DNA from 2 places in the Cytobacillus pseudoceanisediminis genome. Region 1 is predicted to be linked to the other one. Evidence: riboswitches for the same ligand, from Rfam matches in the RefSeq annotation. Region 1 holds a riboswitch; the other holds the start of a gene.
What was found. Region 1 has a riboswitch for S-adenosylmethionine ahead of M5V91_RS09880 (Na+/H+ antiporter NhaC family protein). Riboswitches for the same ligand answer to the same signal wherever they lie in the genome.
Positions count from the first base shown of each region.

Region 2: linked by a shared signal. The riboswitch ahead of M5V91_RS15500 (homoserine dehydrogenase) and the one ahead of M5V91_RS09880 (Na+/H+ antiporter NhaC family protein) in region 1 are both predicted to bind S-adenosylmethionine.

Region 1 is NZ_CP097349.1:1,842,628-1,850,216, reverse strand. Features, by position in the region: gene M5V91_RS09890 (cold-shock protein) at 300-500, shown strand; gene M5V91_RS09885 (DUF421 domain-containing protein) at 618-1,202, shown strand; SAM riboswitch class I at 1,364-1,468, shown strand; gene M5V91_RS09880 (Na+/H+ antiporter NhaC family protein) at 1,555-2,838, shown strand; gene M5V91_RS09875 (exonuclease SbcCD subunit D) at 3,018-4,160, shown strand; gene M5V91_RS09870 (AAA family ATPase) at 4,157-4,489, shown strand; gene M5V91_RS09865 (SbcC/MukB-like Walker B domain-containing protein) at 4,510-7,290, shown strand; gene M5V91_RS30415 (Dph6-related ATP pyrophosphatase) at 7,355-7,510, shown strand; gene M5V91_RS09860 (Dph6-related ATP pyrophosphatase) at 7,531-7,589, shown strand, end outside.
Region 2 is NZ_CP097349.1:2,886,898-2,894,486, reverse strand. Features, by position in the region: gene M5V91_RS15520 (hypothetical protein) at 1-7, shown strand, start outside; gene yhbH (sporulation protein YhbH) at 312-1,484, shown strand; gene M5V91_RS15510 (general stress protein) at 1,542-2,156, opposite strand; gene M5V91_RS15505 (NUDIX hydrolase) at 2,360-2,998, shown strand; SAM riboswitch class I at 3,073-3,174, shown strand; gene M5V91_RS15500 (homoserine dehydrogenase) at 3,287-4,501, shown strand; gene M5V91_RS15495 (hypothetical protein) at 4,906-5,100, opposite strand; gene M5V91_RS15490 (cation:proton antiporter) at 5,432-6,574, shown strand; gene M5V91_RS15485 (DNA-3-methyladenine glycosylase) at 6,652-7,257, opposite strand; gene proC (pyrroline-5-carboxylate reductase) at 7,390-7,589, shown strand, end outside.

The DNA.
Region 1 (7,589 bases):
CATATAATTTGTTTGTCTGATTGTCTCTAAAATGGTAGATATATCATGATAGATTTACACATTTTGGAATCCGCGGAAGACGAAATAGTTTGAAAATTCCTTTTGCAAACGGGTGGTATAGTTGACATTCCTTCCTATAAGTGCTAAATTTGAATCAGCCGTTATGCATCGTGTTATATTTTGCTAGCTGCTTTTTCAACCGTTAGGCAATGGTCTGGATGAGTAATGAACGTAAAGTTATAAGCGTGTATATGGTGAATTTACACATGGCTTTTTCTAGCCAATAGGAGGATTTTTTCATGAAAAACGGTAAAGTAAAATGGTTCAATGCTGAAAAAGGTTTCGGATTCATCGAAGGTGAAGACGGAAACGACGTATTCGTACATTACTCTGCTATCCAATCTGAAGGTTTCAAATCTTTAGAAGAAGGCCAAGAAGTTTCTTTCGAAGTTGTTGAAGGTGCACGCGGACCTCAAGCAGCTAACGTAACTAAACTATAATCGACAGACCCATACAAAAACAGCCTGGCCATTTGGTCAGGCTGTTTTATTTATCAACGATTGTATATAAGTACATGCTATGCCACAACCTATGGGAAAAAGGGAAGGTGGTATAAGATGGATTTTTTATGGGAATCAGTCCTTTTAATTTTTTCAGGGGTATTGCTTTTACGTGTGGCCGGAAGAAAATCCATTTCGCAAATGACATTAGCTCAAACAGTTGTGATGATTTCAATAGGTACCATTATCATTCAGCCGATCATTGAGACAAGTGTTTGGAAAACGATTGTGGCAGCAGCTATCTTAATCGGATCATTAATATTAATGGAATATCTGCAGGTAAAGTTTAATTTTATTGAAAAATTTATAACGGGCAAATCCAAAATTGTGATTGAGGATGGGAAGCTAAAAACAGCAAATATGAGGAAGCTGCGCTTTACAGCTGATCAGCTGGAAATGAGGCTTAGAACCAACGGAATCACAAAAATTTCAGATGTCAAAATGGCTACGCTTGAACCGAATGGACAGCTTGGGTATGAGTTAATGAATGATGCGAAGCCTTTGACTGTTGGAGAATTTAAAAGGCTGATAGGAGAAATGATTTTGCAGTCACCCGTTCAGCCTGCACCACAAGCATCAGGTGATATATTTCAGGAGCTGAAAAAGGGGCATTCCCCGCCAAATTCAAAAGATCTGCACTAATTTTAAGCCGCATTGCGGCTTTTTTAAATTCATAATCCCCATCTTTCCCCTTTTAAAGTATTATTCAGATTCTTAATCTATAACAAAAAAGTGCTTGAAGTTTCGCGAGTTTCCTGTATAATTTTCAAACGTGAGTTATTTCAGAATAATTTCATATAAATCACTTATCAAGAGAGACTGAGGGACTGGCCCGAAGATGTCTCGGCAGCGGGCTCTATAGAGCGCTGTGCCAAATCCAGCAAGCATAGGTGCTTGGCAGATAAGAAGAGAACGATTGATTTGTTAAGATCTCTTCTTGCTTGAAGAGGTCTTTTTATTTTGCTGGAAAATCCATTCGGAGAGGAGATTTTTAATGAAAAACAAGGGCAATCCCTGGGCATTATTGCCGCTTTTGGCTTTCCTTCTAATTTTTATTGGAAGCGGCATAGCAACAGGAGATTTCAATAGCATTCCAATCATTGTCAGTGTATCCGCTACAGCCGGAATAGGACTGGCAATGAACAGAAAAAAGCCATTCATGGAAAAAGTAGAGATATTCACTAAAGGGGCAGGTCATCCCGATATTATATTAATGTCCATCATTTTTATCCTGGCAGGGGCCTTTTCTGGTACAGCTAAAGGTATGGGTGCAGTTGATTCAACAGTGAACCTTGCACTCTCTTTTATCCCGCAGAATCTGCTTATGGTCGGAATTTTTATCATTGCATGCTTTATTTCATTATCAATGGGAACATCAATGGGGACAGTTGTAGCTCTCGCTCCAATTGGTGTAGCTCTTTCTGCGGAGACCGATATTTCCGTCGCATTGGCCATGGCAGCAATAATAGGCGGTGCCATGTTCGGGGATAATCTTTCCGTCATTTCTGATACGACCATTGCAGCGGTCAGGACACAAGGAACGAGAATGACCGATAAATTCCGTGTGAATTTCTTAATCGTCCTGCCTGCTGCATTGCTTACGGCTTTGATTCTTGGGATTTTAACAGCAGGTCAGGAAAGCGTGGTAACCAGCGGGGATTACAGCTTTTTGAAAGTAGTCCCTTATCTTGGCGTATTGGCTGCAGCTTTGCTTGGCATGAATGTCATTCTTGTCCTTAGCGGGGGTATCCTTCTTGCAGGGCTGATCGGAATTGCAGACGGCAGCTATACCTTTGTTTCATTCCTGCAAATGGTTGCTGAAGGAATGGCTGGTATGCAGACCCTTGCGATAATTGCCATCCTCATTGGCGGATTGGTTGAGATCATCCGATTTAATGGCGGAATCGATTACTTGCTTCACATGGCTACAAGCAAAATAAAATCTCGCAGGGGAGCTGAATTTGGTATTGCGTCACTTGTCACCCTGACAAATTTATCTACAGCCAATAACACAATTGCCATCATTATTGCAGGGCCGCTTGCCAAAAAAATTGCAGATCAATATGAGATTGACCCACGTAAATCAGCAAGTATTCTTGATATATTTGCCTGTTTTGTACAAGGGACTATCCCATATGGGGCACAGATGCTGGCTGCTTCCGGGCTCGCTGCCATTTCGCCGGTGAGCATCATGGCATATTCCATTTATCCAATATTAATTGGCATTTGCGGTGTTATAGCCATTTTGATTAACTTCCCTAAGCTAAAAAAGCAATAGATGAAAGAGCCTTTGTTGGGCTCTTTTTCTTTTCGAATAATGCTATGTTTTGGAAATAATCTTTGATATAATTAGAACGAATGTTCTGTCAAATTTTGCTGAGCCATTGCCGTTTTTTGATTTGGTATAATGGTAACATTGCAGAAAGAATCTCAGGCAAGGAAAAGAGGGTGTTAGATATGAAATTTATCCATACCGCTGATTGGCATTTGGGCAAGCTGGTCCATGGTGTATATATGACCGGAGATCAGCGTCATTTTTTGCATCAATTTATTGATGTGGTAGAGGAAGAAAAGCCGGATGCAGTCGTTATTGCAGGAGACTTATATGACCGTTCCGTACCTCCGACTGATGCTGTAGAATTGCTGAATGAAATCCTTTTTAAAATAAATGTAGAGCTCAATACACCTGTGGTTGCCATAGGAGGAAACCATGACAGCGCTGAAAGGCTGTCCTTTGGTAGCTCCTGGTACAAACAAAGCAAGTTCTACCTGTCTGGAAAACTGGTAAATGATTTTAGGCCCATACATATTAATGGTGTGAACTTTTATCTGGTTCCGTATGCTGAACCCGGAATGGTCAGGCATTTGCTTGATGACGACCGTGTGCATTCCCATGATGATGCAATGAAGGCAATTGTGAACAGAATTGAAGAGTACCTGAATCCAAATGAACCGAACGTTCTTGTCGGACATGCTTTTGTTTTGGGCGGTGCTACCAGTGATTCGGAGAGGACCCTCTCTGTCGGAGGATCAGGCTGTGTCCATTCCAGCAGCTTTGATCCTTTCTCCTATACGGCACTTGGTCATTTGCATAGTCCTGATGCCATAAAGCATGACAAGATCCGCTATTCAGGCTCCCTATTAAAATATTCTTTTTCCGAAGCTAAACAGGAAAAATCCATTTCTATTATAGAAATGAAGGAGAATGGTGAATTTGACTTGCGTACTCGTTCATTAAAGCCTAAAAAAGACTTGAGAGAGATCGAAGGGCATCTGGATGAACTGATGGATCCAGCTTTCTATGAAAAACAGAACCTTGATGACTATCTGAAAATCACCCTTTTTGATGAAGGCGCATTGCTTGATCCGATTAATAAGCTGAGACAGGTCTACCCAAATGTTCTTCACCTTGAAAGAAGGATAGCCGTTACAGATATGAAAAAAAGCTCCTTCCTTTCGATGAAGGAAGAGAAAAAGTCGGAGCTTGATCTGTTTAAACAATTCTATGAACAAATGACCACTTCCGAATTTACAGAAGATAAACAGCAGGTTATGACCAATGTGATCGAAAAAGTGCTAAGGGAGGAGGCGCTGAAATGAAGCCATTAAAATTAACGATGCAGGCGTTCGGCCCCTACGCAGACAGTGAGAGCATTGATTTTACGGAACTTGGAAATCGGACCATGTTTGTCATCTCCGGAAAGACGGGTTCAGGTAAAACCACTATTTTTGACGGCATCAGCTATGCGATTTACGGAAAGGCGAGCGGGGAGGATCGAAATGGCCCCGAACTTCGAAGCCAGTTTGCGAAAAATAATACACTAACCGAGATTTCCCTCGAATTCATTTTAAGAAATAAAAGATATTATATTACTAGGTCTCCTCAGCAGGAAAAGAAAAAGAGCGCGGCGATGGCACGACGACAGTAAGTGCCAAAGCAGAACTGTATATGTATGGTGAAAATGGAGAGCAAAAGCTCCTGGCTTCAAATGTCAGGGATGTTGATGAAAAGATAAAAGAAATTATGATCATTGACAGCAATCAGTTCAGGCAAATTCTGATGATTCCCCAGGGAGAGTTCCGAAAGCTCCTAACTTCTGAAAGCAAGGATAAGGAAGTCATTCTTCAGCGGTTATTCCATACTCAAATATACAAAAGCATAGAAGAAAAACTAAAAGAAGATGCAACTGAATTAAAAAGAACGGTAGAAGAACAGATAAAACTGAGAGATCAGTATTTTAATCAGGTTCAGGCTTTATATAGCGAGGAGCTGAAATCCTGCCTCGAAGCAGGAAGTGTTAATGACACCCTGCTCATGCCGCTTCTTGCAGAGGAAATTAAGGAAATGGAAGCAGGCCTTGCTGAGCTGACAGAAGCAGGCAGGAAAAAGAAGGAACAGAGAGATCATCTTCAGCAAAAGCTCTATGAAGCTGAAATGGTACTCAAACAGCTGAAGACGAAAGAAGAGCTAATGCAAAGGAAAGAAGAGCTGGAGGGGCTTAGGGGCCAATATACTGCCAAAGAGAATGCCATTGCTCTTGCCCAGAAAGCAGCCCTGCTTAATCAGCAGGAGCAGCTCTGTCATGAACTGAAGAAAGATCTTGATGCAGCACATGCCGATCTTCATGAGCTTCAGAAAAATATAGGCACTCTTGAAACTCTCCTAAAAGAAAAGCAAGATAAATGGGAATCTGAAAAGAACCGCGAGGAAGAAAGAAAACAAGCTGCCGAACAGGTTAATCACCTGCAAAATATGAAAGAGGACATTCTCTCGTATGCAAAAGTGGAAAAGCTGGTCCGTTCTCTTGAAAAAAATCTTGAATACCTCCGGCTTCAAAAGAGACAGAAAGATGAAGCCCATCAAAAAGCTGATTTACAAATAAAAACACTTTCTGAAGAAAAGCAGGACATTGAAAAGAGTAAGCTTGCACAGATTGAGAATGAACGAAACCTGGAGAAACTGACAGACGAAATAGAACGGCTTCATAAATATGAAGAGCTGCATAAAGAGCATCAATTATCAATGAATGCCTTCAGCAATAAGAGAAATTATTTTGATCAGACTTCATCCAGGCTGACTGATGCCAAACTGCTTGTGGAAGAACTGGAGGGCAAGTGGCTTCATGGACAGGCATCGATCTTGGCAAACAGGCTGCAAAACGGGGAGGCATGTCCGGTCTGCGGCTCAGAACACCATCCAAATCCGGCTGTATCTCCGCATGATATTCCGGATGAAAAAGACCTAAAGGAAGCAAAAAAACAGGCAGCTCAAATTGAAGCCGAGAAAGCGAAAGCGGAGTCTGCTTTTTATGAAGCCCAGTCCCGCATGAATTCCAGCGAGAGTGGATTGGCTGAACTCACAGCCCAAATACAAAAACACCGTCCTGACTTTAAACAAGAAAGTTTGCTAGTGCTGAAAAATACTCTTGCCGATCAAAAGAAGGATCTTCTGAAAATTCATGCTGAACTGAAGAAGAAATCTTTAAGGCTGGAAAACTGTACTGCTGAGTTAGAAAAAACACAGCAGAGGAAAGAAGCTCTAGCTGCAGAAATTGACCGGCTGCAAGACCAAATAAATGACGCAGCCATTTTGCATGCGGAAAAGAGAAGCAACTTGGCGAGGATGACGGATACTATTCCTGAAAACCTGCGGTCTATTGATGCTTATGAGTCAAGTTTGAAAACTGCTGCTGAGAAACTTGAAATTATGCAAAGGCAGCTGGAATCATCCCAGCAGAATTATCAAGATGCAAAGTCGGCCCTCTTGGCAGAACAGGCAAAACTGGAGACACTTCAAAAGCAGGCTGATAAAATCGAGCAAAAGCTTGCAGCCGAAAGGCAGAATTTTGTGCAGCGCATGAAGGACCAGGGCTTTGAAGTCTACGGAGAATACCGTGATGCCAAAAAATCAGAGGATCAGATCAGGCAGCTTGAAGGTGAAGTAAGGGAATATCGGGAAGAAGTCCGTTCTGTTCATGATCGATACGCTGAGCTGGGGCACCTCTTGGAAGGGATTGAAAAACCTGACCTGGATAGCTTGCAGCTATTATTGCAGGAAACAGATGATCAATTGAAACTGCTGCAGGATCAATATACAAATCTGTTTATGATGAAAAAGCAAAATAAAGAGACTATGCAAAAAATCGAAGAAATAAATGAAAATATGAAAGCCCTGGAGGAAAGGTACAAAGTAATCGGGCACTTGTATGAAATTTCAAAAGGGCAGAACACTTACCGAATTACTTTTGAACGATTTGTCCTGGCGGCCTTTTTAGATGATATACTGAGGGAAGCCAACGGACGTTTATCAAAGATGACTAGCGGAAGATATATGCTGCTTCGAAAAACAGACCGGTCAAAGGGCAACGCACAAAGCGGCCTGGAATTGCTAGTGTTCGATCAATACACTGGACAGGAAAGGCATGTTAAAACTTTATCTGGCGGAGAAAGCTTTAAAGCCGCGCTCGCACTTGCTCTTGGTCTGGCGGACGTGGTGCAGCAATACGCAGGAGGGGTATCCCTTGAGACGATGTTCATTGATGAAGGATTTGGAACACTTGATCCCGAATCATTAGATCAGGCAATAGAAGCATTGATCGAAATCCAAAGCAGCGGAAGGCTTGTAGGCATCATCTCTCATGTTCCTGAGCTGAAGGAAAGAATTGATGCACGTCTGGAAGTAACAGCAAGCCAGACAGGAAGCCGTACACAGTTTCAATTTTTAAATTAGGATTCAAGGAAAAAGGATAGACCTTCTATCCTTTTTCCAATACTATTAAAGTTGGTGAAGACTGTTGAGGAAGAAAGTCGTTTTATCATGGAGCGGCGGCAAAGACAGCTGTCTGGCTCTAGATGTTCTAATAAAACAGGGGTACGAGGTTGCATGCCTTCTGACAACGGTTCCAAAGGAAATTGGCAGAACGTTCGGGCATGGTGAAAAAAGGAATTAATCCAGCTTCAGGCTAAAAGCTTGTCCATACCTGCAGAGTTTATTTATTGTACTTTTGAGGATTACTCGGAACGTTTCGT
Region 2 (7,589 bases), 1.0 Mb from region 1:
TCGCTAAAAGCGGAGGTTCATTTTTGTTTAATTAGGCAAATCCCCATATTAAAAAATGGGCTTGTCTAAAAGATGATGCGAATGTCTTATTGTCAAAATTATTTGTAAATTATTTTGTCTTCTCGCATATGATAGAGTAATAAACATTTCTTTGTATTGGTGCATTAATAATTAATTTGCTGCCAGGAAATGAGTCTATGAAAAGAAGGCAGACTGCTGAATTGGGGATGTTTCATCATTTTTTGACACTCGCGATATTGTATGTTGGAAAGCTGTAATGTGTGAAATTTAATTTAAAAGGAGGGGTTAACATGACGAATGTCAATAACCATCAGTTTGTGATTTCCCAAGAAGATTGGTCCCTCCATCGCAAAGGCTATGATGACCAGCAGCGTCATCAGGATAAAGTCCAGGAAGCAATCCGCAACAATTTGCCTGATTTAATAACGGAAGAAAACATTGTAATGTCGAATGGGCGGGAAGTAGTGAAGATTCCAATTCGCTCTTTGGATGAATACAAAATCCGTTATAACTATGATAAAAACAAACATGTCGGCCAAGGCGATGGAGATAGCCAGATTGGAGATGTAGTGGCACGTGACGGATCCGGCAGCCAGAAAGGACCCGGAAAAGGGCAAGGGGCAGGCGACCAGGCAGGCGAGGATTATTTTGAAGCAGAAGTATCATTGATGGAAATTGAAGAAGCTTTATTTAAACAATTGGAATTGCCTAATTTAAAAAGAAAAGAGCAGGATGAAAATCTGGTAGAGGACATTGAATTTAATGATATCAGAAAGACTGGATTAATGGGCAATATTGATAAGAAACGGACCATGATGTCGGCATTCAAGCGGAATGCAATGAATGGAAAGGCAGCTTTCCACCCAATTTATAAGGAAGATTTGAAGTTCAAGACCTGGAATGAAATTGTAAAGCCTGATTCAAAGGCTGTCGTGCTTGCAATGATGGATACGAGCGGATCGATGGGGATTTGGGAAAAGTATATGGCCAGAAGCTTTTTCTTCTGGATGACCCGGTTCCTGAGGACCAAATATGAGACAGTCGAGATAGAATTTATTGCCCATCATACTGAAGCAAAGGTGGTCTCAGAAGAGGACTTCTTCTCAAAAGGAGAAAGCGGGGGAACCATTTGTTCATCTGCCTACCGTAAAGCGCTTGAACTGATTGATGTCAAATACGACCCGCGCAAATATAACATTTACCCTTTCCACTTCTCAGACGGTGATAACCTGACCTCTGACAATGCCCGCTGTGTTAAGCTGGTGGAAGATCTTATGAAGGTGTCCAATATGTTCGGGTACGGTGAGGTCAACCAGTATAACCGCCACTCGACCTTGATGTCAGCCTATAAAAATATTAAAAATGAGGATTTCCGCTATTATATCCTTAAGCAAAAAGCAGATGTATTCCATGCGATGAAGAGTTTCTTCAAACAGGAGGAAGATAAGAAGAAGTATGCTTAAGAGAGGGGAACCTCTCTTTTTTATTCGGGAAAAAAGACCCCACACGGGGGCCCTTTGCTATTTGTGCCTTTCCTTTGTAAGCCGATTATCCCAGTTTAATTCAGCACTGGTTTTCACAACTTCAGACTTTGGTGAAACATGAACACGAGTAAATTCCTGATTATCGGCAGCACATGAGCTACCGGATTTATCTGCCAGTGTTTTGATATCTGTTTCATGGACAACTTCCCGTGCTGAAGCGCTTTCGAGGTACCCTTCTGAGTCTTCAGCACTGACCCTCTGATTGCCTTTCTGGGTAGTGGGATAGTTTCCGTAGTAATCCGCGATTAAGACATATTTTCCATCAAACACCATACTTGCGTATTTATCCAGGTCATGTTCATCAAACCGTATACCATCTTTTTTATCAGGATCCATTCCTGAACTTGTGGCTGGATCTTCTCCCATAAAAAGGGCTTTCACTGAATCAAGAAAGCGCTGATTGCCGAGCTCCTGGGATCCGACTATTCGTAAGTTCACTCCATGATTGTCTGCAAAGCTTTCAAGATTCGCTCCATCTTTTGAAACAATCACCAGGTTGTCTTTCTGATACCCGTTTGACTCTGCCCCTTCAATAGCTTCTCGTAGCTCTTCCTGTGTAGCATACCCGCCTATTAATATATTTTTCTTCATATTTTCACTCCTCATGTCATATTATATTTTCTATTTCCCCTGATTTGCAGGAGGAGAAACTTTCTTTTTCTTTTGAAGGGCGGACAGTTAGACTGTCCTGTATCATTACATGGTACAAGCCGTATGAATTAATAAAACACAGTAAATACAGTATGATAAAGATGTAGCCAATAAATTGGAATTTCTGCTGGAGGTGGGGGTATATGGAGATTGAAAAACTGGCTAAAAGGTTAAGTAACAGGACCCCAGTCATTTTAGGGAGTGAGCGATTTTCGAAATTCGCTATTTTGCTTCCGCTTGTTGAGATAAATAAGGAAACACATGTCCTTTTTGAGGTGCGTTCACTTACAATGAGAAGGCAGCCTGGGGAGGTCTGTTTCCCCGGGGGAAGAATAGATCCGGAAGACAGGGATGAGGAGCATACGGCTATCCGTGAGACCTCAGAGGAACTTGGTGTAAACGAAGACAGCATCACAGATGTGTCCCCGCTGGATTACATGATTTCCTTCGGACAAATTATTTACCCTTATGCAGGCATTATCCATAATCCTGACCAGATCGTGCCAAACCCTGACGAAGTAGAAGAAGTTTTTACCGTGCCTCTTTCCTTTCTAAAAAGAGTAAAGCCGGAAACGTATCACGTGAATTTTAAAGTAGAGCCCGAAGAAAATTTTCCTTTTGACTTGATTGCCGGAGGTGAAAATTACAATTGGCAGACAAGGAAAGTAGAAGAAGTATTTTACTTTTTTGAGGATAAGGTTATTTGGGGGCTCACTGCCAGAATTCTTAAGCATTTTCTTGAAATCATTATTGAAGATTTCGAGGAAAATGAAAGCGGTTGAAGAAAAAATTTCAAAAAAGGTTGACGAAGTCCTTATAAATGTTTATGATTCATATAAATTGAATACTTAGAAACTTCTTATCAAGAGAGGCGGAGGGACTGACCCTATGAAGCCTCGGCAACCAGCATTTATGCACGGTGCCAAATTCAGAGGAATACATTTTCCGAAGATAAGAAGGCGGAATGAACGGAATGTAAATTCAAACCCCTTCTTGTCTGTAATAGACGGAAGGGGTTTTTTGTTTTTATAGGTATCTGCTCTTTAAATATTAACCAGGGGGAATGAGAAATGTCAGCGTTAACGATCGGGCTATTGGGGTTTGGAACAGTTGGAAAAGGAGTGTATGAAACGATCAGCAAACATCAGGGAAGGCTTCAGGCGATATTCGGGAAAGAAGTGAAGGTCTCCGCCATCCTTGTCAAAAATGTGAGTAAGCATTCTGTGCCTGATGATGACGTGCTTTTAACTGATGATTTTCAAGAAATTATTGAGCTTCCCAAGCTTGATGTCGTAATTGATGCCATTGTTGGCAGGGAGCCAGGCTATACGTATTTGCGCCAGGCAATATTGAGAGGATGCCATGTCATTACTGCAAATAAGGAGATGTTTGCATTCCATGGAAGTGAGCTTGCGAGGCTCGCAAAAGAACATAATGTATCATTAGGATTTGAAGCAACAGTCGGAGGCGGAATCCCAATAATTCAGACTATCAAGCAGCTGCTGAATGCGAACAAGATTGAACGGATCGAAGGTATATTAAATGGCACGTCCAATTTCATTTTGACAAGTATGCGCGAAGAGAACTTATCATTTGAAGAAGCACTGAAAATAGCTCAGGAAAAAGGATATGCAGAAGCCGATCCCAAAAACGATATCGAGGGATATGACGCTTTTTTCAAAGCGGTTGTTCTGAGTGAGCTGGTGTTCGGGAAAGCACCGGCGCAGGAAACATCTGTTAGAGAAGGCATTACTGACATTACAATTGAACAAATCCGTATGGCTGACTCCCTGGGACTGAAATTTAAACATGTAGCATCGATTGAGAGGGAAAAAGATGCTATCCGCTGTACTGTAAAACCGGTCCTGACAGCGGAGGCACATCCCTTGTACAGAGTAGAAGGAGTGCAAAATGCAGTTTCAATTGATGCGGATATAGTCGGGAATATCAGCCTGCAGGGTCCTGGAGCCGGCATGTTTCCGACAGCCAGCGCAATTATTGAAGATTTGATTCATGTAGGCAGAACAGATATTCCTTCAGTCTTTGAGGAAGGCAAGTCGGAATGGACTGTTCTTGACGAGCCAGTTTGGATTATTTGGGGTGATGCTAATGCAGGATTGCCTGAGGGATGTGAAATAATCAGTAAAGTGTCAAAAGATGTCTTCATCTTTAAGGCATCATTGGAAGCTGTGTCATTATTAGATACATCAGATTTGAAGGCTTATCAGGTGCTTGGAGACTATGCTCCGGCTGTAAAGGAAAATAAACAGGTACAGACGGTATAACCTGAAAACATAATGAAAAAACAGGAGGGGCAAGCTTATGAGCTGCCCCTCCTGAAGTATGTTTAGAGATGGTGGATGTTATCGCAGTCTAACGGGCAGTAAGCCTCCTTCTTCAAGACTCAGAGGAATCGAAAGAGGATAAGTGGGAGTCCACTGCCCATAAAGGCCCGACCGCAGAACAAAGACTAAAAACGCCACGTCCTCCCAAAAGCTGCGCTTTCGGTCGTGCGATGTATCGCTGCCGTAGCTTTCCTTGTCCTATGGCAATGTCTTTGTAACATACTTCCGCCCAAAAGCTGTCGCATTTGCTCGTACGATGCTCATGCAGACGAAGCCTTCCTTGTCCTGTGGGCCTCAACTTATAATCAGTGGGGTATAAAGCCCCCGCTGATTGAAGTTTCACTTTATGCCTGCTGGTTTTTTAACAAAGGATTATTTAATCCAGAATAAAGGTCTTTTACATGGACCGTTACAATCTTAGCGCCAATCTGGACATGGACCATATTATCAAAAACAGCTGTTACCAGGCCGTTTAATGAAACATTAGCACCAATATTTAGATCTTTGTTGGGAGTTTTAACATTTTTTTTGTCTGCCATCGTAACACCATCCCATTCGGTTTTATTGAACTTATACATAGAATATTGCCTTTTTATAGTAAAATAAACGCTTTAATAAAAAAGTCCAGTAATATAGCTCGTTTTTTTATCGACAAATTTTATTGGTGCCAGGTACCTGTCGAATTTTCTTTATATAAATAATTAAGTATTCATTTCCGAAATTAAATACAGCCGAAAAAACAATCCTTGGAGGGAATGACACAATTTGTGCTATCCGATTTTGGATCTAATTGACAGGAGTGAAATTTAGACAAAGAGGGTATTAATAGTCCGTAAAAATACGGTTTCAGAAAAGGATGAATAACGGAATATGAATATGCCTCTTGCAATTGGGCTCATTTTTATTGCCCTTTATATAACTGCAATAATTGGGATTAAAATCTTAAGAATTCCCGATATCGTTATTTATATTATTTTAGGAGCTGGCATCGGTATTTTTGGATTTTACAAAGAGGCGAAAGTAATTGAAGCTGCAGGTGAAATTGGCTTAATTCTGCTATTCTTTCTGCTTGGCACAAAATTCTCTGTGCGAGAATTAAGGAATAACGGAAGGAAGGTCTGGAAATCCGGGCTATTGGATGTTTTTTTGGGAGTGGGAGTGACTGCGGGAATTGCCTATGCAGCAGGTCAAAATATGTTTGTCTCTTTATTGATAGGCGGAATCGTATATGCAACCAGTTCTTCAATTACTGTTAAGCTGCTGGAATCAAAGAATCGCCTTGAAGATAAAGACTCTGAATATATTCTATCTCTTCTGATTTTTGAAGACCTCGCTGCCCCGATTCTTGTGACCGTTCTGATTGGGCTGAGCGGTGGAAATAGTTTCTCCGCTGCAGACTTTCTGTTTATTTTTCTGAAGGTATCTCTCCTTGCTGGCGCTGCAGTTTGGATGAGCAGAATAGTTCTTCATAAAGCCCAGCATTGGATGAAGAAAGTTGCTCATGAAGATTCCTTTTTGATTCTTGTTCTTGGAGTTGCGATTACCTATGGAGGATTTGCAGTATTTCTGGGGCTATCAGAGGTTATTGGCGCATTTCTTGCCGGCATCATACTTGCCGGAACGGAGGTGAAAGAAAAAACAGAGGAAGTTGTACTTCCCGTCAGGAATCTGTTTCTCCCATTTTTCTTCTTGAATTTCGGGCTTTCGCTTGAGTTTAATGAAGAAATTCCTTCTCTGGATCTTCTGGTTATTATTGTTACCTGGTCCATCATTCACAAGCTTGCTGCAGGATATTTTGGAGGGCAATGGTATGGCCTATCGAAACAGGAAGCTCTAAAGGCGGGATTATCATTATCATCAAGGGGAGAATTCTCTGTAATTATTGCCGGATTGGCCACAGGAGGCCTTAAAGTATTTGCAGGGGCTTATATCCTGATTGCAGCTTTGGTCGGCATGCTGCTGTTTCAGTTATCATCCTGGATCCATTCACGGGTGCAGAAGAATTCCGGTTAATAGCATAAAAATTTCCGGAAAATCTCTTCTTTTGAAGAGTTTTTCCGGTTTGCTGTTTATTAATTTCTTCCTTCCTCTTACTTCCTGTTCCGTGAAACATAAGGATTTTCAGCAATCCAAAATCTCCAGGGATAATTCCGCGCATCACCGGAATTATCAATTCCGATTCGTTTTCCGCGTGTGACTTTCCCGGGAGGAATTCCTTTAGCAATCATAAGAGGAGGGCTTGTAAAACGCCGCCCATAATCATCTATTGTAATATTGAGAGCTTTGGTTAATTTACCAGGTCCATTAGTTAGGTTCTTAAGATCATCCATTTTTCGTCTTTTCTTCATTAAATCAAGGCCGTCTACAGGTTCAATTCCCCTGATCAATACAGCTTCAGGCTTTTCCTTTGGGCCGCTCACAACATTAACCAAACAATGGGTATGCATCACATACGTGTAGACAAATCCGGGTTCATTGAACATGATTTCGGTCCGCTTTGTTCTCCTGTTCCCAAAGCTGTGAGCTGCCCTGTCTTCCGGGCCCATATATGCTTCTGTCTCAACGATATAGCCTGAGGCGATGCCCTCTTCCGTTTCTTTGATCAATAAGCAGCCCAGCAGTGCTTCCGCCAATAGTAGTGTCGGCTGCTGAAAGAAGTCTTCTGGCAGTGGGGCATATGGTTTTATATCTTTCAAGATCAATCTCTCCAAACAGTATGTTATTAGTGTTGCAGCATCGTGTCTTATGTTTTTACCCTCTGCTATTTTTTCATAACCATACCTGCAGTATAATAGCAAAGGGAAATACTATACAGGATGTGGGCATTGATGAATAAAAATATCGGTTTTATCGGATGTGGAAAAATGGCTCAGGCCATAATTGGAGGAATACTCAAATCCAATCTGGTAAATCCAAGCCAGATTATTGCTTCAGCAAGAACGGAGAAGACGCTTGACGATGTAAAAAGCAGGTGGAATATACAAACACGCCTTTCCAATATTGGAGCAGCGGAAGAAGCGGATATAGT